DNA from 3 places in the Priestia sp. SIMBA_032 genome. Region 2 is predicted to be linked to each of the others. Evidence: riboswitches for the same ligand, from Rfam matches in the RefSeq annotation. Region 2 holds a riboswitch; each other region holds the start of a gene.

Region 1 (7,969 bases), 200 kb from region 2:
TTAAAATGAGGAGCATAAATAAAATATCGGCCGTCATGCCTCCTAAACCAACTAGCCAAGAAGCCCAAAATCCTTTTGTCAGACCTCTTTTAATCATTTCTATATTAATTGGCCCTACCGGTGCTGCGAGACTAATACCTAGAATTATTTGTTTTATAGCAATCAAAAACCACTCCACGAACACAGCCTCCTTTCTAACTTGTCCAATAGTAGCTTATATATATATAGATTAGAGTTTTATAATTTAGAAGCGGCATTTAGTTAAAAATACTCATAAACTTTTTTTTTTTAATACACATGTAACGTTGATTTCCATAAGGAGGGTTTTAATGGCATCAAAAATGCTTTTTCGAGCTAATGAAATTTTAGAGTCCACGCATGTCCCGTTCTGGGGAAAAGATGCTTTTCAATATTTCCAAAGCGATATATTATCAGAAGAAAATCCATTTCCCTGTATATTAGGGGTAGAAGGCTTTAAAAAAGATTTACTGCGTTTTTCATTTGTGACTACTCCTTACAACTATCAAGATATTAGGCATGCAGCGTCGGCACTTAGAGAATACATAGATACATTTAAGAGCATAGGTCGCTATACATCCTTTGTGTTATTCTTTAAGCCTGAACATAAAGAACGTTCAATGGAAGAGTACGAAACGATGTTTTGGGATACGCTGACGTTTCTTCATCAAATTGATCAAAAGAAATGGCCGCAAGACATTCCAAAAGACCCGAAAGATGCATTATGGGAGTTTTGTTTTCACGGAGAACCTATTTTTGTCGTCTGTAATACGCCTGCTCATTCTTTACGTAAAAGCCGTAAGAGCAGAGGATTTATGATTACATTTCAGCCGCGGTGGGTGTTTGAAGGTATGACAGGGGATTCAAAAATAGGGAAGCACGTACAAAAAGTCGTTCGCGATCGGTTAAAAACATATGATGACGTATCAGCTCACCCCGAGTTAGGCTGGTATGGGCAGCAGGAAAACCGAGAGTGGAAGCAATATTTTTTACACGACGATAATAACTATACTACAGGACAGTGTCCGTTCAAATTAAAAAGGAGTGAGCAGCATGGACGTAAAAAAAGCCTCTATTAAAAAAGGAGTTGGCGGAAAGTTTGAAGAAGTAATTAAAGAGCTGCTTCCGGCGTATACTGGATACGTTGAAGTACAGCACGATATTGCTTTTCAAACACATCCGTCTCATACGCATCCAACTGATGAAATTCTTCATATACTTGAAGGATCTATTTACTTTACAGTTGAACGTGATACGGTTCTATGTCAGGCAGGAGATCGGATACATTTACCGAAACAAACGGTTCATTCTTCAAAAGCCGGTCCTGATGGATGCACATACGTTATTTCCATTTTAAAATAAAGACGAAAGAAGATGATGCTTATGCTACGTTCCCGGCCAGTGTTGCTGCTTATCGATGTACAAGAAGGGTTTTATTCACCCGAGTGGGGAGAAAGAAACAATTTAGATGCAGAAAAGAATATGCTGACGCTACTGCAAGCATGGAGGCGTCAAGACTATCCTGTCATTCACGTGCAGCATGCATCAGAAAATCCAGATTCTCCTTTACACCCAAGTTCAAAGGGATTTCAGTTCAAAGAAGGATTTGGTCCACAAGAAGACGAATACTTAATTCGCAAACACGTGAACAGCTGCTTCATTGGAACAGAGCTAGATAGCTATTTAAAATCAAATGGCTATGATACGCTTATCTTAATAGGACTAACTACTAATCACTGCGTCTCTACGACTGCGCGCATGGCTGGAAATCTAGGGTATAGGACGTATGTTGTGAACGATGCAACGGCTTGCTTTGATTGTACGTCCTACGATGGGAAAACAAAGCTGTGTGCAGAAGATGTACATACATTCGCACTGTCTTCCTTGCACGGAGAGTTTGCAACGGTCGTTTCTACAAAAGAGACACTTCAAGTTCTTCAAACCTTTCAATATGCTCAAAATCATAACTGATGTGCATGCGCACATCGGTTTTTTATGTAGATTATGTTTCTTAAAAGAAGTAAAATAAAGATAATTCTATACTATAAGGAGTTTGTACATATGATCATTCGTTATGCTAAAGAAGAAGATTTACCTATGCTTGTTGAAATTTATAATCAGTCCGTTCAAACAAGTGCTGCTACTTTTGACTTAACGCCTGTAACAGTGGAACAAAGAAGGGGCTGGTTTAATAATCATATTAGCAATGATCTTTTTCCACTTATTATTGCAGAAAAAGATGGAGTAGTAGCGGGCTATGCTTCGCTTTCCTCGTATCGAGATAAAGAAGCATACATTCAAACAGTAGAGCTATCGATTTATATTGATAAAAATCAACAAGGGCATGGTATTGGAAAACAGCTTATGAAGCGCATTTTGGAATTGGCTAAAGAACTCGACCATCACGTTGTCATTTCAGGAATTACAAAAGGGAATGATATCAGTATCAAAATGCATGAGCAATTTAATTTTACGTTTTGCGGAGAATTTAAAGAAGTAGGCTGGAAATTTGATCAGTGGCAAGATGTGCTTTTTTATCAGCTTATTTTATAAGATGTATGACACCTTTACACATTGTAACGTTTTAGTTTCATGTGTAAAGGTTATTAAAATAATAAGTTGTTTTATTATTTTAATACGAAAGGTGTTAGCTATCATGAATACACATTTTCAGTATCAACATCTAAGAGCTGTGCCGAAAAGATGGTCCAAAAAAGAACTGCATATCCAGCTGAATAGAATCAAACACAATTCTGAACTATCTACTATAGCAGCAGATCCGCTTTTTCATCTGTTAGAATGTACCCATTCTGGCCTTCAGACGAAACAAGAAATCATAGACTACATCCAAACCATTCCTAATCACCAACTTCCATCTTTTGTAACTCATTTAAGCAGGTTGATTCAGCATATTTATTATATAGAAGCTGCTGATTACCATAATCGCCCCCTCAAAGGTTATATGCTTGTTATGAAAAACCAACCCGCCTATATATCTCTTCATTTTGCTGATCAGCTCATATAAAAAAAGCTCTCTATTCAAAAGAATAGAGAGCTTTTTTTATTCGTATTTTTTCACTGTTACTTGACATTCTTTTAACGAGATAAGCTTCGACTTTTTCGTCCATTTGTATCCTAACCAAACAATTAAGAATAAAGGCAGTCCGATATAAGAAACAAGTACACCGTACCAGTCAATCGAGTCACCCATAAACGCCGAATAGTTTTGGCCTAAAATAACAACGGCACATAAAATAAAGGCAAAGATAGGGCCAAATGGGAAAAGTTTTGCATGATATGGAAGTTCACTCAAATCATGACCTTGAGCAACAAATGCTCTTCTAAAACGATAGTGGCTGATCGCAATTCCTAACCAAGCAATAAAACCAGACATACCAGAAGCGTTAAGTAACCATGTGTATACCGCACCATCTCCAAAAAATGAAGCACCAAATGCAAGTGTACCGACAAGTGCCGTTGCGATTAAAGCATTAACCGGAACGCCTCGTTTATTCACTTTTGCTAAGAACCTCGGTGCTTTTCCATCTTTCGCTAAGTTCCACAACATACGTGTAGAAGCATACATACCTGAGTTACCAGCAGATAAAACAGCTGTTAAAATAACGGCATTGATAGCTGATGCAGCAAACGCTAGACCCGCTCGTTCGAATATTAAAGTAAACGGACTTACTCGCACATCATCACTTGCTAAGGAATCCGCTGTGTATGGAATAAGCATCCCGATAACAAAAATAGCTAAAATATAAAATAACAAGATGCGCCAGAAGACTTGTTTAACTGCGCGAGGAACCGTTTTTTCCGGATCTTCACTTTCTCCAGCTGCGACTCCAAGCAACTCTGTTCCTTGGAATGAAAAACCAGCAGCCATAAAAATACCTAATACCGTAAAGAATCCACCGTGAATAGGTCCATCACCAAGCGTGAAGTTTTTAAAACCCGGTGCTTCATTGTTAAAGATACCAAAAATCATCATAATACCAATAACTAAAAAGATAATAACCGTTATTACTTTAATTAACGAAAACCAAAATTCCGATTCACCAAATCCTTTTACAGAAAGGTAATTAAGCCCAAACATAATTAATAAAAAGAGGGCACTCCATAAAATAGAGGAAGAGTTTGGGAACCAAAATTTCATAATAAGGGCTCCAGCGGATAATTCAGCTGCAATCGTAATAGCCCAGTTGTACCAATAGTTCCAGCCGAGAGCGAAACCAAAGGATGGATCTACAAACCGAGACGCATACGTACTAAACGAACCGGCTTCAGGCATATAAGCTGCGAGCTCCGCCAGGCTGGTCATCAAAAAGTAAACCATGACGCCAATGATCGCGTAAGCTAAAAGCGCTCCCCCAGGTCCTGCTGTGTGAATTGCTCCACCACTTGCTAGGAATAAACCGGTTCCGATGGCTCCTCCTAATGAAATCATCGTTAAGTGGCGAGATTTCAACCCACGTTTTAATTCTTGCTGCTCTTGCATAGATAAATACTCCTTTCGAATGTACGGAAAGAGACGGGATAACATAAAAAAAGCCCGCAGTATATGTGCGCGCTTTTAAATCTGAAAACCGCGTCAACCTTCCGTGAAGATAGCTCTTCACATCATTCGCATGATGTGACAGTTCTGTTCCTGTTCGGAGACAGCCCCAGCTTAAATCAACCGAGAAGTGATTTAAACTTCGGCAATTTTTCCTTTCAAGCAACATCCTCAATGTTCTCTGCATTTCCGTTACTTTACTATTAAAAACTGCGACCTCTACCTCATCGATTAGGATGAGGGTTTTTTATATTCAATTGACATAAAAGAAGTATATCAAATACTAAAACGATTGTCATTATAAAAAATAGATTCAGAAAATAGAAACATCTTTGAAATCTCTCGAATCTATTTTGTGACATATGGTATAATAAATAGTGTCTTCATAATACATAAATATCCGAACGTACCACAGGGGGAGCCGCCGTGCTGAGAGTGAACAAATTGTTCAGACCCTTCGAACCTGTTAGTTAACGCTAGCGTAGGAATGTGGGAATAGTAGCATATATTTGCTTACTCCTGTGTAAACCGTTTGATATGAATGATTCAAAAACAGGAGTGAGAAACGTGAATAAGGCATTACCTTTACAGGCTAAAATTGAAATAGCTATTTTTGCAGCATTAGCACTTTTACTTGATCTTTTGCCTTCCATTAAGATTGCAACGGCTGTGAGTATTTCGTTCTCCATGGTGCCCATTTTTATTATGTGCTTTCGCTGGGGAGTAAAAGGCGGAGCTCTATCTGGTCTATTATGGGGGCTTTTGCAGTTAGCAACAGGGACGGCTTATATTTTAACAGCACTGCAAACGTTTATTGAATATATTGTGGCTTTTGCTTTTATAGGTTTTGGAGGTGTTTTTTCACAATCTATCAAAACAAATTTAGCTAACAATAACAGATCAAAAGCTTTTGTTTTAATTGTTCTATCCCTTATTATCGGCAGCTTCGCACGTTATTTCTGGCACTTTATTGCTGGTATTATTTTTTGGGGATCATATGCGCCAAAGGGAATGTCCGCTCTGTGGTATTCTTTTTCAATGAACGGAATTTCAATGGTAGGGTCATTAATAGCCTGCTTAATCATTCTTTCACTATTAATTCCATCGGCATCAAGAATGATTGTAACTAAATCACACTCATAATAAAAAAGACTAAATCTACCAAGGTTTAGTCTTTTTTGTCATTTGTCACCTTTGTTTACACAAAAGCATGTCAGGTTTGATAACATAGTTAGTGAAATATTCAAAAAAATGTTTTATGATAATCACCATATTCAAACGAGATAAGGGATTGATCGTATGCTACAGAAATGGATGATGAGCATAGGGTTAGATATTGGAACAAGCACAACAAAACTGATTGTAAGCAAGCTGTTAATAGCAAATCAACAAAATCAGTTTACGCTGCCAGGCTGTCAAATTATTGATCGTCGCGTAACGTATGCAAGTTCCATCTATACAACACCTATGGTAAACGAGGTTGAAATCGATGTCCGAAGGTTAATGCTATTACTAGAAAAAGAATACAAAAAAGCAGGGATCTCCTTAGATCAAGTGGAGGCAGGCGCTGTGATCATTACAGGAGAAACGGCTCGGAAGCAAAATGCAGAGAGTATCGTTCATTATCTAGCTGAACACGCTGGGAACTTTGTTGTTGCAACAGCTGGTGCTGACTTAGAAGGAATGTTAGCAGCAAAAGGATCGGGAGCAATCGAACGCTCTCTTGAAACAAATCAAGTGATTGCCAATGTCGATGTAGGGGGAGGCACCGCTAACATCGCTTTATGTCAAAATGGCAAAGTGATAGAGACATTCACATTGCATGTAGGCGGAAGATTAATTCGTCTGAATTCAGATGGTCTTGTTACCTACGTTTCGTCTTATTTAACTGAATTTTTAAAAAATAATTCTTTGATGCTGTATGAAGGTGAAAAAGCAACATTTGAAAAACTCTCTTCTATCTGTCAATTGCTAGCTGAAGAAACCGTGAATTATGTAAGAGCACTGACTCAAACCTCTTCGCTGCTCGTTTCTCTTCATATAAGATCTTCTATCCAACCGGAAACAATCATGGTTTCAGGAGGAATAGGAGCAATGATGAAGAAACATAAGCCAAAAACAGTGAAGGAAGTGGCCATACACAGAGATATCGGTCCGCTGCTAGCGTATCACTTTCAATCCATACAGGTATCTCAAGCCGCTGAAACAACGCGCGCTACTGTCATTGGAGCCGGCATGCAAAATACAGAAGTTAGCGGGTCAACCGTATACATTGGGTCTAAACGGCTGCCGCTGAAAAATATTCCGATCATAGAAATACCCGTACAGCAAGAGGATGAGTGGAATCCGCAGCTGTTTCAAGAAAGAGCTCGAACGGCATGTATGCAGGCTTCAACTGTTTTCAGTGCAGAAGATCCTCCCGCTGCTATTGCTTTATCTCATTTTCCTTACTGCAGCTATAAGATGCTTCAAGAATTAGCAAAAGTAATAAGCGCTGAATTCATTGCTTGTTTTAAGGGAGCTAAGTGCCTCGTTGTTTTATGCGAGCAAGATATTGCAAAAGCTTTAGGACAAGCACTAGCCAAACAGAAGAAAGAATTAGAAATTATTTGTTTAGATCAAATTGATTTTACCCACGGAGATTATATCGATCTAGGGTTACCCGTAGCTGGAGAGGCAATCTCTGTTTCGGTTAAAACGCTCGCTTTTTCATCATAATCCACTGAACATACAAGGAGGAAAAGATGTTTAAAACTACCCGATTGTTAGGAGAAACATTTTCATTTTATAGCTTAAAAGAAATCATGGCCAAAGCAAACGAAGAGCGTTCTGGAGATCAGCTAGCGGGAGTTAGCGCTGAGTCAATGAAAGAACGAATGGCAGCCAAACAAGTTCTAGCTGGTATCACACTTGCTGATATTCGAAATTATCCACTGCTAAGTCCAGATGAAGACAATGTCTCAGCGTTAATCGAAAGTCAAATTGATTCATCGGTTTACGACATTATAAAAAATTGGACAGTAGGGGAGTTAAGAGAATACATCTTATCTGATGAGCATACCAGAGAAGACCTTCTTGCGCTTAGCAAAGGGTTAAGTAGCGAAATGATTGCGGCAGCTACTAAAATTATGTCCAATTTAGATTTAATTCAAGGAGCAGCAAAAATAGAAGTGCAAACCACTTGTCAAACGACTATCGGCCAAAAAGGCGTATTGGCTTCAAGAGCCCAGCCTAATCATCCTTCAGATAACTTAAAAGGAATGAGAGCATCTCTCTACGAAGCGTTAAGCTATGGAATTGGGGATGCGGTTATTGGAATTAACCCCGTTATTGACACAACGGATAATATCTACGCGCTTTTAAATGAAACAAAAAATATAATCAATGAATGGT
Region 2 (7,969 bases):
TTGCGTCCAACTTATTTGTTATTTGTTTTTCGGTTAAAAAACTAATTAATTCTCGTACAGCAAATGAACTGTAACGTTCTTTTAACAGAATAATTCCAAGCTCCCACATCATTTCAGGATGTGCAATAGGTACGGTAATAATATTGGGATCTTTCACTTTGACATAAAGCGATTCCGGTAAAATAGCAATACCAAGTTCTGCCGCTGTTAATTCAATGATTAAATCCCATTGAGAGCTTGTATACGCTATTGAAGGCACAAAGCTTGATTTTAAAGCATCTTGGATTAACCGGTCGTGCAGCGTAAATTCTTCACTGAACATAATGAATTTTTCATGTTCCAATTCTTTCATCCAGACGGAAGAACGTTTCGCTAAAGGATGGTTTTTATGGGCGTATAAAAGGAACCTTTCCTTAACGAAAGGGTATACGTGAAAATGCCCATCATGACCGCTTGTGAGAGGAAGCATAACAATCCCCATATCTACACCAGCCTCTTCCACAAGCGCTTCAATTTTTTTTGCTCCAAATTCAATAAGCTCTAGAGATACTTTAGGGTATTGTTTATTAAATGCTTTTGCAATCTTCGGGAAAAACAAGGTCCCGATGAGCGGAGGGACTCCCATCTTGATTTGCCCGGTTTGCAAGTTCATTAAATCTCCCAACAAGTGAGGCATGTCTTTTAACACCGACAGAGCTTTAGTTGCCTGGTGATACACAACTTCTCCTGCATCAGTCAGCTTTAATTCTCTCGTCGAACGATCAAGAAGCTCAAATCCTAGTTCATTTTCTACTTTTTTGACGGCTTTACTTAAAGCCGTTTGTGACAAATGAACTTGTAGCGCTGCCTTTGTAAAATTTTTATGATTGGCTACCTCTATAAAGTATTCTAAGTCTCTGATTTCCATGTGAAACTCCATTTCTGCAAACTGCTTATCCTTTTTCTTTATTCTTTATTTTACCTATTAAATTATTTACTGTAAATGCGCTGATTAAAAAGGGAGAATTTATTCAATGAATAAAACAGGGAAAAAAATAAACTAAAGTTTCTGTCGAAGTTGATTGATAAAACGAATAATCTTTTTATAGAGAAACCTAGATTTTGCTATTAGCTGATGGGGAATATAAAGATTTTTGCATCTACGTTCGGGCAAAAATGCAAGACTTATCAAAATAACTGAAAGTCCAAAGGCTGCGGCTGTAATCTCTAGCCAAGAAAACATCATATCATTCCTCCTTTTACAAACCTATTAATAGAATATGTAAAAGTTTGAAAGGAGGTTGTACGATAGACCTATAACGAGCGGCGCTATGAAGCTCCCTCTAAAAATAAAATGACGCCAAAGAACGCAGGGCCTGTGCCACACGTTCTTTAACGTCATTTTATTTTCGCTCTTCAGCCTGATGCTCTTGTTTGTTTTGCTCAGTGAGACGTTTTTGATGAGCTTTTGTTTCTGCGCTTACGTGATTGGCATCATTCGGTTGATTCTTTTTTGAACCTCCTGCAGCGTTACTCATTAGACGACACCTCCAGTCCGGTTATGAAACATACCTATAGAATGTGTATATTTACAGACTTTATGCACTGCTATATTACTGCACACGAAAAAAACAAAGGGAGAGTCACTAAGACTGTTCCCTTTGCTTTTTTGCTAGGCGACTTTATCGGTGGTGATAATTTTGTTAATCCAGTCTTTTCCTTCTGTAAACCTTGTAACAAGCATCGCTGTTACTGTATTTCCCGTACTGTTTAAGAGCGTAGCAGGGGCGTCAATAATCGTTGAAATGACCGCAATAATAGGCAGGACTTCTGGAGAAAATCCGTAAATTGTAATGATTAACATTTCGCCAATCATACCGCCTCCAGGAATCGCTCCCATTACGGCTCCAACTAAAAAGGCTACGCCTAATATGCTCAAAATACTCGTAGCAGACGTCATATCTTTGCCAAACAAACTGAATAAGAAAACAATCTTTAGAATACCGCCGATAACAGAACCATCTTTATGCGTGTTTGCTCCTAGTGGAATCACCGTTTCAGCAATATCCAGCGGCACACCCATTTTCTTTGTTGCATCTAAATTGACTGGAATAGATGCAGCAGAAGAACAGGTAGCAATAGCGGTGATAGAAGGAGCAGCTGCATTTTTCCAAAACAGCTTAATTCCTGCTTTACCGCCAGCAATCCATGCATATAGCGTAAAGAAACCAAAATAGTAAACGATTGCAATTAATAAGTAAAGAATAAATGCTCTAGCGTACCCTTGTAAGATCTTTGGTCCAAGTTCTCCTACTACAGTAGCAAAATAGCATCCTAAACCAATTGGAGCATAGTACATCACAATTTTAACAACCTTCATCGATACTTCTTGACCCGAAGTCAGAAATTTCGCCATAAGCTGTCCTTTTTCACCAGCCATCGTTGTAGCAATACCGAAAATAACGGCAAAGACAATTAATTGTAAAATATGCTCTTTTGAAAATAACTGAACAAAATCAGGTACAGTAAATGTACTAACAAGCTGGGTTAAAAGGGTCATTTTTTCAGCTGTATTTTCACTGTCACCCATTAATTCTTTAATGGCAGAAGTATCTACGTTGTGCAGTGGATTATAAAGTGAGGCGCCTAAAAAGCCTAGAACGGCTGAAACAGCAGCAGTGGCGACAAACACAACGGCAATACCCAGCATAATTTTACCAAGACGTTTCATTTCGTTCATGTTTGCAATCGCCGAAGCAACACTAAAAAAGACAAGGGGAACGATAATCATGAACATTAGATTAAGAAACAAATCACCAAAGGGCTTTACGACTGCCACATCAGGCCCGATAGCATATCCTGCTATCCCGCCAATTAAAATAGCGAGAAGCAGAATAAGCGATGATCTGTACGTTTTAAATACACTTAAAACCATAGTTAGATTTCCTCCAAACAACAATAGCTTCTTTACTACGCAAGAACAGCTATCATTTGCTCATTGCATACGTAGTAACGACTGGCTTTACATCTTTACGCACCAAATCTTCGTATGTTTCTCGCTCTACAGCAAGACGAGCTTCTCCATTTTTCACAAATACAACAGCAGGGCGCGGAATACGGTTGTAATTGCTAGCCATTGAATAGTTGTAGGCACCTGTAGAGGATACTGCTAGTAAATCTCCTTGATTAACGCGCGGTAAATCAATATCCCAAATAAGCATATCTCCTGATTCACAGCATTTCCCCGCAATTGATACCGTTTCATCTTTTTTATCCGTCACTCTATTAGCCAAGACAGCTTCATGCTTTGCATCATAAAGGGCAGGACGAATATTGTCGGTCATACCGCCGTCAATTCCTACGTATTTACGTACACCTGGAATCTCCTTAGTTGAGCCAACTGTGTAAAGCGTTGTACCTGCTTCTCCTACGATGCTTCTTCCAGGCTCAATCCAGACTTCTGGAAGAGTATAATTTTGTTCAGTTAACGTGCGGCTTAGCTTTTCTGTCAGTGCATCTACATAATACTCAACTGGAAGAGGAGAGTCGCTTTCGGTATAACGAATACCAAAACCACCACCTACGTTTAAAACTTTTACTTCAAACTCCATTTTATCACGAATACTGAATAAGAAATCAGTTAAAATATCAATGGCGCGAGAAAAACCGTCTACTTCAAAAATTTGCGAACCAATATGACAATGAATGCCTAAAAGATCGTAGTAAGGCTTTTCTAATGCAGAACTTACCGCTTTCATAGCTTGGTCATTGGAAAGACCAAATCCAAACTTGGAGTCTTCCTGTCCGGTCATAATATACTCATGTGTGTGGGCTTCAATCCCTGGAGTAACACGCAGAAGAATAGATGCTTTCTGTTTGCGCTCAGCTGCTAAGGCATGCAGGACTTCAAGTTCGGTGAAGTTATCCACAACAAAACAGCCAATATTCGCATCAAGAGCCATTTCAATTTCTTCAATGGTTTTGTTATTTCCGTGAAAATGAATGCGTTCAGCTGGATATCCAGCTTCAAGCGCTGTGAACAATTCGCCTCCTGAGACCACGTCTAATGACATATCAAGCTTCGTTAAAAGGCTAGCCATTTCCATACAAAGAAACGCTTTCCCTGCATAGGCGATTTGATATGAAAATCCGCTTCTTTGAAAGGCTGAATGGAAGGCCTTGCATTTCGTCTCAATTAATTCTTGATCGTAGATGTATAGGGGAGTGCCGTATTGTTTTTTCAGTTCGACCGTATCGCACTGCCCAATTTCTAAATGATTGCTGCTGTTAATTTTACTCGTTCCATGTAAGTACATAATCCGTATCCCTCCATTTAAATCATTCAACTATAACTTTGATGGTCAGTAGAAAAACACAAAAAAGACCCGTGAAGTGATGTTCACGCGTCTTGGTTTCATAATAATAAAGTATTATTATATTCTAGGCATCAACATCTCTTCAATAGCTCTCCACAAACCAAATGGTTTGTGACAGCTCAGCATTTATTCAATACTGAACCAGTATATGAACACAATGGATGTTTATATACTTCGGCACGAAATCCCTTTTACTTATCTTCACAGACTCCATTAGTCTCCAATAAGTGACTCTTGATTTCATGCACCTCTATTCTCAGAGAGGAAAATTATATTTAAATGTAACTCCTATTATATTTCCTTTTCCTCCGTCTAGTCAATGAAAAATTAAGGCATAGGAATATCAAAGAAGATAAATAAAAAAGCTATGAAGCTTCCAGATAGTATCCAAGCAGCAAGAGCTGTCTTCTGATGAATCACTAAAAGTGAGAACGTGACAATATTGAAGAGAAAAGAACACAGCAGCGACCATCCATAATGATGAGTGATACTGTGATTAACATAAGCAATGAACTCAATCACAGTAAATAAAAGCGCCCACAAAAGAATCCACCACAGTCGGCCGCTTACATTCAGCGGCAGCCTTCCTAAAAATACCGGTATGACAAACGGATAAATAATTAAGGTTATTCCAAGGGAGACCATTAGGTGATCGGGTAGAAAAAGGTGATCAATACCAACAGGGTGAAATACCCATACACGGTGATGAAACAGCAGCACTTCATAAAGCAAATTTCCCGTGACCCAAAACAGCAAAGTAGGATAGTATTCTTGATATCTTCGCCACTTGCCAAATAGCAAACCAAGAATGATAAAAAATAATACAAATGAAGATTGCATACGCTCTCCTTAAAATAATAGTTATTTCTTTTTATTTACATATTATAGAAATTTTATTCTCTCTGCTTTTATTCAGAAACTATAATAGAAAAGCCGTAAGAAACAGCGTTAAAGACGTACTACCACTATTTATAGCTTTCTTCATCCTGCTATAATCTCCGTAAAGGAACTTTTAACACTTTTGTTTATGAGATGAAAGGAGCTATATGTTAAAGGCAGAAAGACGTAAAAATAAGCTCAAAATAGCTTCGCCTAGTATGTGACTTCTTTTTTTGCTATGCTAAAATTGCATACATATAGCATGAGAATACTAGAAGAAAGAAAAGGGTGTTTTGGTATGAAAACATACATCGTAGTTGGAGCGGGGATACTTGGAGCTTCTACAGCATATCATTTAGCAAAAGCAGGAGCAGATGTGACATTGATAGATCGCAAGGATGCTGGTCAAGCTACTGATGCAGCAGCAGGAATTGTTTGTCCATGGCTTTCGCAGCGTCGAAATAAAGCATGGTACCGCTTAGCAAAAGGCGGCGCCAAGTACTATCAAACATTAATTCAGCAATTAGAAGAAGATGGAGAGACGGATACGGGATATAAGCGAGTAGGAGCAATTAGCTTACATACTGATGACCAAAAGCTTAAAAAAATGGAAGAACGAGCATATAAGCGTCGGGAAGAAGCTCCTGAAATAGGCGAGATTACACGTTTATCAGCTAAAGAAACACAGGCTTTGTTTCCGGTTCTTTCCGAAGAATACAATTCAGTTCATATTAGCGGAGCCGCTCGCGTTAACGGAAGAGCTCTTCGAAATGCACTTGTGAATGCAGCGAAGAAAAACGGTGCAAAAACAATAGAAGGAAACGCAGAACTTCTTTATGAAAATAATCGAGTAACGGGCGTTTCCGTAAATGGACAAACCCTTCTAGCAAGTACAACAATCGTGACAGCAGGAGCGTGGGCAAATCAATTACTAGAGCCTCTTGGAGTGAAATTTTTAGCAAGCTTTCAAAAAGCGCAAATTGTCCACTTGCATCTTCCAGATTTAGATACCAAAGACTGGCCCGTTGTGATGCCTCCAAGCGACCAATATATTCTTTCGTTTGAACAAGGTCAAATTGTCATAGGAGCAACACATGAAAACGACACGGGTTATGACTTGAGAGTAACGGCTGGGGGGCTTCATGAAATTTTTTCAAAGGCCTTATCCATTGCTCCCGGCTTAACAGAAAGCACAGTCTTAGAAACAAGGGTAGGATTTCGACCATTTACTCCAGGCTTCTTGCCAGTCATTGGAGCTCTTCCGGCTTATGAAGGAATACTAGTAGCAAATGGTCTTGGGGCTTCAGGCTTAACGTCGGGCCCTTATCTTGGTTCAGAGCTTGCTAAATTAGCACTTGAAATGGAAATGGAAATTGATCTTAGCGACTATGATGTAAGAGGAGCTATCGAGTCTTAAGCAAACAGAATGAATGAAAACAAATAGAAGTTCGCAAACTATAACTACTATATGATGAAAGGAAGTAGATTGTTTGCGAAAGATTATGATAAGTGCAGCAGCAGCTTTTTTATTTATGAGCGCGACGCCTGTATTAGCGGAAAACAATCCTCAGCCAGAAACAAAAGACGTGCAGCTGACGTCTCAGCAAAAGCAGGAATTATCCGTTCTGTATAAAGAAATGCTAGCAAAAAAGAAAGAAATACTTTCAAAATATGTGGAGTACGGCGTGCTAAGCAAAACGGAGAGTCAAAACATTTCTTCACATATGGAAAATCGCTATCAGCATATGGAGAAAAATGGTTTTGTCCCGAAGCGTCACTGTCATAAAATGCATCATTCAAAGTAATTCTTATTCACATAAAAAAAGCGCCTATACAGGCGCTTTTTTTATGTGAATGAATGGAAAATATCCGCTTCTTTATCTAGTAAATTTTAAACACCTCATGTAAAATTAGGAGAATGAGAACGATTAGGAAAGATGCTAGTGAGGGGTAGGTAAATATGAACGATGAACGAAAATAAAAAAATAGTCCGATTACATGCAGAAAATCATTCAGCTGAGGATCTAGGAATCATATTTGCTTACAAACAAAAAGGCGACCATCTTGTTTACATTATGTATCAAGGAGAAAGCGTTTCTGAGCAAAAAATACCTCTAGAAGAATGGGTCTCGTATGAGCATTTTTTCGAAGCGCTAAATAAAAAGAAAAAGCTTATGTACGAGCTTCAAATAAATGATAAACGCTATGTAGTAAACTTAACCCCTTTATCTTACACAGAAAAGCCTGAAATTATGGGACATTGCGTGAATATAACTAGTTATCAGGAGAAAAAAGAACAGATTCAGCCTTTTATTTATCATAACGCAGATGCTGTTGCTATCGTTGACTTAGAGGGTAAAACGCTTCAAGTGAACCCTGCGTTTGAGAATACATTTGGCTGGACGTTTGAAGAAATTTATCAAAAGCCTCTTCCGATTATACCTTCGTTTTTAAAGGAGCCAGTGTGCGAACTTCATAAGACTATTCAATCAGGTGAATCGAAAACGGAATTCGAGACGGTTAGACAGCATAAAGACGGTCATTTAATTAATGTAAGCGTCACATTATTCCGCGTTGAAAATATGAATGATTGGCCGTTATGCATTGCTTTTGTCTATCGAGATATAACATCGCGCAAGCAGGACGAGACGGCTTTAAAAGAAAGCGAACAGCGCTACCGAAGTTTGATTGAGTTATCCCCGGAAGCGATTATCGTTCATAGTGAAGGGAAAATT
Region 3 (7,969 bases), on a different contig from region 2:
AAAGTTAGGCAATTTAATGGAATTTGTGCTTTCTATAAATAGAAATAAAGGAAAAACAATGATTAATTCAAAAAAAATAGTGATATTTTTTTATGAATTGGAAAAGAATATGGGTTATGAAGGGAGTGAATGCAAATGTCTGTGAAAAACTGGTTAATGGGATTAGTCGTTTTGTTTACGATGGTTATCAGTGTGATGACTTCAGGATCACTCGGTGTTTTGGCCGAATCCGACATGGTAAGACAAAAAACCATGGAGGTTCAGTTGAACGATGATTACTTTAATCCAGAAACCATCACTATCCCGAGTGGAAAAACGACAACATTGATATTGAAAAATGAAGGTCAGAAAGAGCATACCTTTACAGTAGAAAAACTCGGAATTGACGCTGAAGTACAGCCTGGAAAAGAAAAAACCATTACCTTGAAACCACAAAACCCAGGTACATATGAACTGATATGTAGGTATCATTTTAATAGTGGAATGGTAGGGAAAGTGATAGTCAAATAATAAGCAGGGCCAATCGGTCTCTGCTTTTTGAAGTGAATATAGCATACTTTCTTAGTTAACATAACGGATTTTAAAGGTGTGAATAAATCGTTCACAATTTCAAAAAAGTAATAAATATTAATTTGAAATATATACTAAATGAAGAAAAGGCACAGGAAAGCATAGAATAAAAACAGCATTTATATCCAGAATATTAAAAAACGTATTCTTAATGAGCATTGTTTAATTAAAAGGAGGAATTTTATATGGGGAATAACCAATCAAATGATTTAGAGCAGGTATCAGAGAACAATACAGATGAAACCGAATTAGGTGATCTTGAGAAAGAGTTTGTAACAAAGCCTTCTGATCCTTATCCGCATAAGTATTATACTGGAGATACTTCTATGGTTTCTAATGCTGTGCGAGGAAACGATAAAGAATAAAAGTTTTTTTATATTAATATATAAGGGGAAATTTAGAACATTTAAGCTTAAGCTCTGTATTTTTTCAGATCCAAGATACACCTCATAAAAATACAGTTATATTTCATTTATTATTTCAAATTATAAGTAATCGCTTTCATTTTTCACTTTCCCGAAATCATTTGATAGGTTATAATAAATATCTACAAAAATATTAAATGATATGTAAGTAACAAGCAATTACACCCTTAATATTTAACTAAAAGAAAAACTCCCTTAAGGCATTAGGGGAGTTTTTCTTTTTTTATGTATACTATATAAGGGGAAATTCACCATAATAATAGGGCGAACTCACTTTTCAATTCTAACTAATGTTTTTTCCGGCATGTCAATATCATCAATGTCAAAGTAATGGATGTTTAACGTTAATTTCCTCTCTTGTTCTTCAGTTTCTTCCCCTATCCAACAACTATACAATTCAAAAAAGTCTCCTGACTTAAGGTAGCGGTCCATCAATTTGCATAGTGCAATTAGTTTCTCTTTTGATTCTTTACGCCTGCTCTTATTCATATATTCCGTAATTTCAATTCCCCAGTCACTTGCAACTTCATAAACATAAAGGGTAGTAAATTGGTGTTTCTTTATGTTCAATCGATTTCTTTCATCTGAAAAGCAACTGCCAATAGTAACTAAATCATCTAATTCCTTATTAATAGGTAATTCTACGTTTGAACCTATATAAGTAGCTAAACTCATTTGTATTCACTCCATTCCTCATCTAAATAACTAATTAAGTTTTGTGAAACTAACCTAGGTTGTTAATCTCCTAAGAAATACATTCTGTTATCAAAAAGGTTTTTCACTAAACTCTATTACAAATACTCGAGTTTTATTCAAGGTTTACTATTATTCTACTTAATATAGGAGTCGGCTACGAAATGTTTATATACCTGTAAATAGGGGATTTATCATATAAGAACATTGATACTTAATTGGAAGGAGAATGAAAAATGAACAATAATACTGAAACCGTCGAAAATAAAGTAGAGGATAAACTAAATGAAATGAGTCAAGAGAAGAAAGACAACATCCTTTCTAGTTTTAACGAATTTAAAAGTTACTTAGGAGATAAAGTCACAAAAGGTGAGAAACTAGGGTTAAATGATAATCAATTAGCTCTAGCAGCTAAAAAAATAGCTGACTATCTCGCAATCCATGAAGAGCCACAAAATGAAGAACAATACTTGTTACATGAGTTATGGAAAGTTGGAAACGAGGAAGAACAACATCATCTTGCTCATATGCTTGTTAAATTAGTCAAAGAATAATCTACATCAATTATAGATTGCTTTTTGCCATTATTTATTTAGGGGTTCAAATGCATTCAATCAATATAGCAAAGAGCCACTTGCGTAAAACAAGTGGCTTTTTATAATCGTTATGTGTCAGGTAATATCGTTACAAAATTAAGAATAAGCCGAAATCGAAATATGCTATCTGAAAACCTTTCTATTGTTAACTTAATAAAAATGTATAACTACAGAAAAGAAATAAAGGTCGGTTATTTTCTTCTCTTTTTATTCATTTTCTTTAGAATCTTCTTGATAATGCTCATTTAAGTATGGGTTCTCTGTCGTAGCAAAATTAACGGATTGAAGGCTTGTTTCAGGGTCCATTCCATAATAGCCTTTTAGTTCCGCATTTTCTAGCTCGCCACTTCTGAATTGTGGTTCTTTTTTCTCTTTCATGCTGCACCTCTTTTTTCTTATAAATAAAGCTTAGAGAAATATGGTATCAGTTATTCGGTTCTATTTGGAGATGGAAGAAAAGAATGCGAAAATTCCACATTCTTCCTTTGTGGCTTTTTATTTTTCTTCTAAATCAAGGACTGGAACCATACGGTCTTCATCATGTGTTCCTCTCGCATGAACGGTAGCCATACTTGATGTTTCATCTACACTTTTAATCCAAATAGGAACTCCGTGGTAATGAACATCAATTTCCTTGGGTGAAGAAAGAATTTGCTTAGCTCGATTTATTTCCATATTATCACCTCATTTTTTAGTATGTCCTTAGATGTGTTAATTAAAAGATAAAGCTATATTTCCTCAACAAGAATTTGACTGCATGCTATGCTCCATCAAAAATTAATCTATTCTTTAGCTTTACATGAAGCAAACATCGATGGGTTTACTTATGAAAATTCAATTTGAGTTTAAAGTGCTAAATGCTATAGAAGAAAAAGGGGTAAAATGCTACACTGGTCAGTGCTTAATCGGAGAATTCAGACATATTATTAAAGCACGTTATGATGAAAGTGTGTGTGCATCTGATTACAATCAACAATTATGGAACATATCAGTTCTACATCAGACCTTTATTGAAATTGAATCGGCAAGCTTCATCATGAAAACGGAGAAAAGTATACCTAGTTTCCGCAAGGTTTACGTTGGGAAAACAGCATTTTTTCCAGTAGTGGGATTTTTTCTTTTTTAAGTATAAATCTAAGAAAATAACACATACTATAAGCAATCCACCGTTCCCTTTGTAGGTGAATGGTCTCTCCTTTCAGTACAGAATATTTTCGAAAAGCACCCTCTAGGGGTGTTTTTGTTTTTTAAAAATGTATAATTCTGGAGGTTTGACGCAATATTTATAGAGGGAGAGTGCTACTTTTCCTTTACTGATGTGTCATATTTTTGATCCATGTGTTACTTCAAAAATAGAAGGAGAGGGATAAATGTGGAAGAATTAAGACAGTATGTCGATGTTGTTAAGAAAAATATTGAAACGATAAAAGCTCCTGATTACGAAGGAAAAGGAAGAGATTTAGAAAATCAGCAGGAACAACTAGAGCAGTATGAGCGATACCTCAAAGCAGAAAGCATCTCATCTGAAAGTTTTGATCGAATTGTGGATGCTGCTGTAGGTTATGCCTCTGAAGACATTTCTTTTTCAGAGCTGGAAGACATGTATAATCAATTAACAAAATAGTACTTTCATAACCATAACGGATAACGGATAACTATAAAAAACGAGCACGTACTGTAACTAATCACTTTGTTCCTTTTGATGACGAATCGTTTCTTCTGTAATATGTTAAGTTTACAAAAAACATCTGTCTTCACAGGTGTTTTTTATTTTGAGAAAATATATTAATTTGTATACAAACTAAGTTTTATTTTACTTCCAGTAGGGAAATAAAATAGTAAATTAAAGCTGAGAGGATGAGGGATTCATGATGGAGATGGAGGTAAAGAACCTTCAAAGGTCAGAACCTAAATTTAGAAAGGCTGAATCAGAATACTTAAATAAGGCAATCGAAGAATATTTCGCTCGTCGTACATATCATAATGCACCAGTAGTTGATGCACTTCGATATGTACTAACGATTGATAATCAAAGGGAACGTTTAGAAAGTGCCGTTGAACTTTTTGGAGATAATATCAAAGAAGTAAATAACCAAGATATTATAAACTATTTAAATCAATGTAGATGTTATAAGGAAATAAGAGATATAGTCTAAATTTGATGCTATCTTATGAAAAAATTTATTGTTCATAAATAACCAAAAGGAGATTGGAGATATGAACTATAAACAAAAGGATTATTATATTAGCGCAAAAGAAAACGAATATTATAAAGTACTAAATGTAGTTGAGTATATGTTAGAGGAAGCAAAAAGCAACAATAAATATCCTATATGGGGTGAAAAGCTAAGAACTGAGTTAAAAGAAAGTGCTGGCAACAATCTTACTCCATGGCATTTTAATACAATAATATCCGTACTTTTAGATTACGTACCTGATGAATTAAAGAATAAACCTAATGCTAAGTCACTCTAAGCGGGTGGCTTTTTATTATATGTACACTCTATAAATTCAAATATATAGCGGATAGCAAAAAGAAAGGTAGACTGCTAACATGAATGATATTGAGGTTGTGAGCTTGAGTCAATAATTTGGACACATCCTAGTTTAGGGACTCAATTATATAATATCCGTGAAACTATACTTAAATGATTCTTGCGTGAAAGGAAATTTACTGTTATATTAAATTCAATTAAATATTTTCTTATTTCAATATTTTTTGAAGTGAGGATAGAGGTGCAAAGATCATAAGTATACAATTTGAGGAGAATGAGATCCAATGACAATTGTGGAAAGGGGTATTTGCCGAAGCCAAAAGAATCTCATGTTCTTGAAGCTGGTTCTGCTGTTGAATAAATACAGAACTGTCATATAGGAAACTATATGGAGGGCTATCTTACGCACGGAAACTATTTTTGATAAATATTGTTTCTACTGCAGCAACGAATCCCTCGTTGCTGCTTTTTGCGTTTCTTATGAATGGTCCTGACCCCTCTAATTTTAAAAATTTTATAAAGGGTGTGTAGTTATGAATTTTGGCCAAGTATTAACAGCAATGGTTACCCCATTTGATCAGAATGGCGAAATTGATTTTAACGCGACGAAAACGTTAGTTGAGCATTTAATTACAAATGGCACAGATGGCTTAGTTGTAGCTGGTACAACTGGAGAGTCTCCAACATTAACCACAGAAGAAAAAATTGAATTATTCAAATGTGTTGTAAAAGCTGCTGCTGGAAGAGTCCACGTCATCGCTGGAACTGGCTCAAACAACACGCAAGCTTCGATTAGCTTAACGAAACTTGCAGAGGAAACAGGAGTCGATGGTATTATGCTCGTTGCTCCATACTATAATAAGCCGTCTCAAGAAGGCTTGTACCAGCATTTTAAAACGATTGCGGAATCAACCTCTCTACCAGTTATGCTTTATAATATCCCAGGGCGAAGCATAGTTAACATTTCTGTTGAAACAATTGTTCGTCTATCAGAGATCCCTAATGTTGTGTCAATTAAGGAAGCAAGTGGCAATTTGGATGACATGGCAGAGATTATTAGCAAAACACCTAGCGACTTTACACTATACAGCGGCGATGATGGGTTAACAATACCAGTATTAGCAATTGGCGGGACAGGAGTTATTTCAGTTGCTTCCCACATCATTGGCAATGATATGCAAGAAATGATTAATGCCTTCAAAAATGGCGATGTCCAAAAAGCTGCTGCTATACATCGCAATCTGCTTCCAATTATGAGAACATTATTTATTGCGCCAAGTCCTTCGCCAGTAAAAGCTGCATTAAATTTAAATGGAATACAAGTTGGCGGTGTTCGTTTGCCAATGGTTCCTTTAAGCAATAAAGAGCAAAGTGCACTAGAAAAAGTTCTGCAAACTAGCGGCATTAACGTTACCTGTTGAAATAAATAAAAATAGATTAGAAGAGAGAGCATAGCTAAAACGACCGATTCAATCGATGCATTAAGGCAAGGTTGGTGCCCAAAGCTCAAGATGGATGAATTATCATTTAGCTAACTCCTAAAAATAGAAAAACTCCCTTAACGCATTGGGGGAGTTTTTCTGTTTTTTCTATGTATGTATACTATATACATCTTCAGTTGCCATACAGAGGGAGACCTATTTTACTATATGTTCGTTCTTCTGTCGGTATTAGTGCAAAAACTTATATCTTAGTCAACACGATTCCGCATAAAGTAAGAATAATTCCTATTAATTGATATTTTTTAAGTCTTTCTTTAAAGATAACTAAGCTCCCAATTAAAACAACAATACAATTTAAACTAATGATTGGATAAACCACACTGGATGGACCTTCCTTTAGGGCGAATAAATAACAGCTGTAACCAATCGTACTTAATATACCAACTAGTATACCTATCTTTATTTCAATTTTATGTGCAGTTAATTTTTTAAATTCTTTCCGAGCTAATAAACTTAAATAGACAGCTCCTCCGCCATACATTGAAACAAGCATTTCACCCATGCTAAAGTGCTGATACGTGCTGAATTTCATAATAATACCAACTGTTCCGATAGATAGAAGAGCTAAACAGCAGCTCAAAATCCATAATTTATACTCTATGTGTGCCGTTTTGTTTGGTTGATACTGAATAATACAAGCTGCCAATATAATAATGACGATACCAATCCAATTTGTTAAAGGAATGGATTGAGGAAATAATAAGGATGTAGCTATAACAACAATGACTGTATTCATCGCAATAATGGTAGATGTAATACTCGCAGGTCCTTTCTCAAAGGCTTTCGACATTTGGATATTGCCATTGGCATTTAAGATACCGATTAGTGCCCCCGTTAAAATAGGTAAAATGTGAAATTCAAAACTTCCTTTAATAAGAGTAACTAATAAGAGGATAAAAAAAGAAATCCAATAAAAGAAAAGTTGAATACACACTTTAGATAAATGTTGAAGAGCACCCCATTTAAATAAAGTATTGTTTACTCCGAAGCATACAGCTGTCCCTAAAGCAGATATAAACCATAACATAGTGTGTAATTCCTTCCTAGTAGTTTTTATACTACTAAATTATACAATTTATATAATAGTTTTAATATTTCAATTTAATGAAAATTAGCTTCGGATAACTCTTTTGTAAAAGTATAAAGATGAGAAGTATAAATTTATTACGAACCAACGGGTTGTGCTCTTTTATTAAAAACTCGTTTCCTGTCATTCTTACACCTTTTTACTGTCCAATAAAATGCGATGAATTTTTCAAATCCATTCACCATTTTCTTCTCATTAAAACCTAAAGCTTTGTATCCTAAAACTCAAATGGACGTTTTAGAAGATGAGGTGCGGGAATCAAGTGAAGTAAGACAATGATTAAATAAAGGAGGAGTTGCTATGAATATAACAGAAGTGATGACTTCTAATATTGAGACAGGTAACCTTAAAAGTTCATGTGGTGAGGTAGCTAATATGATGAAGAATGTAGATGTAGGAGTTATTCCAATTTGTGAAAATGATAAGCTGATAGGCCTAATAACGGATCGTGATTTAGTCGTCAAGGGATTAGCTAATAATTTTAATACGAATACCCAAATATCTGAAATGATTAATACTGATGTTATTACCGGTACAAAATACATGTCTGTAGAGCAGGCTTCAGATCTCATGTCTCAGCATCAAATACGCAGACTTCCTA

What was found. Region 2 has a riboswitch for lysine ahead of lysA (diaminopimelate decarboxylase). Riboswitches for the same ligand answer to the same signal wherever they lie in the genome.
Region 1: linked by a shared signal. The riboswitch ahead of SB717_RS10575 (amino acid permease) and the one ahead of lysA (diaminopimelate decarboxylase) in region 2 are both predicted to bind lysine.
Region 3: linked by a shared signal. The riboswitch ahead of dapA (4-hydroxy-tetrahydrodipicolinate synthase) and the one ahead of lysA (diaminopimelate decarboxylase) in region 2 are both predicted to bind lysine.

The regions. Positions count from the first base shown of each region.
Region 1 is NZ_JAWRXD010000003.1:78,075-86,043, forward strand. Features, by position in the region: gene SB717_RS10545 (LysE family transporter) at 1-178, opposite strand, end outside; gene SB717_RS10550 (YqcI/YcgG family protein) at 330-1,097, shown strand; gene SB717_RS10555 (cupin domain-containing protein) at 1,072-1,380, shown strand; gene SB717_RS10560 (cysteine hydrolase family protein) at 1,402-1,989, shown strand; gene SB717_RS10565 (GNAT family N-acetyltransferase) at 2,080-2,571, shown strand; gene SB717_RS10570 (hypothetical protein) at 2,675-3,043, shown strand; gene SB717_RS10575 (amino acid permease) at 3,080-4,519, opposite strand; lysine riboswitch at 4,622-4,806, opposite strand; TPP riboswitch at 4,981-5,081, shown strand; gene thiT (energy-coupled thiamine transporter ThiT) at 5,114-5,719, shown strand; gene SB717_RS10585 (ethanolamine ammonia-lyase reactivating factor EutA) at 5,876-7,294, shown strand; gene SB717_RS10590 (ethanolamine ammonia-lyase subunit EutB) at 7,321-7,969, shown strand, end outside.
Region 2 is NZ_JAWRXD010000003.1:282,427-290,395, reverse strand. Features, by position in the region: gene SB717_RS11625 (LysR family transcriptional regulator) at 1-907, opposite strand, end outside; gene SB717_RS11620 (hypothetical protein) at 1,040-1,225, opposite strand; gene SB717_RS11615 (hypothetical protein) at 1,383-1,517, opposite strand; gene SB717_RS11610 (dicarboxylate/amino acid:cation symporter) at 1,652-2,914, opposite strand; gene lysA (diaminopimelate decarboxylase) at 2,967-4,295, opposite strand; lysine riboswitch at 4,434-4,616, opposite strand; gene SB717_RS11600 (CBO0543 family protein) at 4,683-5,195, opposite strand; gene SB717_RS11595 (NAD(P)/FAD-dependent oxidoreductase) at 5,533-6,651, shown strand; gene SB717_RS11590 (YckD family protein) at 6,725-7,039, shown strand; gene SB717_RS11585 (PAS domain-containing sensor histidine kinase) at 7,202-7,969, shown strand, end outside.
Region 3 is NZ_JAWRXD010000001.1:88,356-96,324, reverse strand. Features, by position in the region: gene SB717_RS00455 (cupredoxin domain-containing protein) at 136-510, shown strand; gene SB717_RS00450 (hypothetical protein) at 756-935, shown strand; gene SB717_RS00445 (hypothetical protein) at 1,266-1,670, opposite strand; gene SB717_RS00440 (DUF3243 domain-containing protein) at 1,925-2,242, shown strand; gene SB717_RS00435 (hypothetical protein) at 2,492-2,662, opposite strand; gene SB717_RS00430 (H-type small acid-soluble spore protein) at 2,780-2,959, opposite strand; gene SB717_RS00425 (hypothetical protein) at 3,111-3,410, shown strand; gene SB717_RS00420 (YnfE family protein) at 3,657-3,908, shown strand; gene SB717_RS00415 (hypothetical protein) at 4,153-4,440, shown strand; gene SB717_RS00410 (hypothetical protein) at 4,502-4,759, shown strand; lysine riboswitch at 5,008-5,186, shown strand; gene dapA (4-hydroxy-tetrahydrodipicolinate synthase) at 5,313-6,200, shown strand; gene SB717_RS00400 (DMT family transporter) at 6,463-7,308, opposite strand; gene SB717_RS00395 (CBS domain-containing protein) at 7,669-7,969, shown strand, end outside.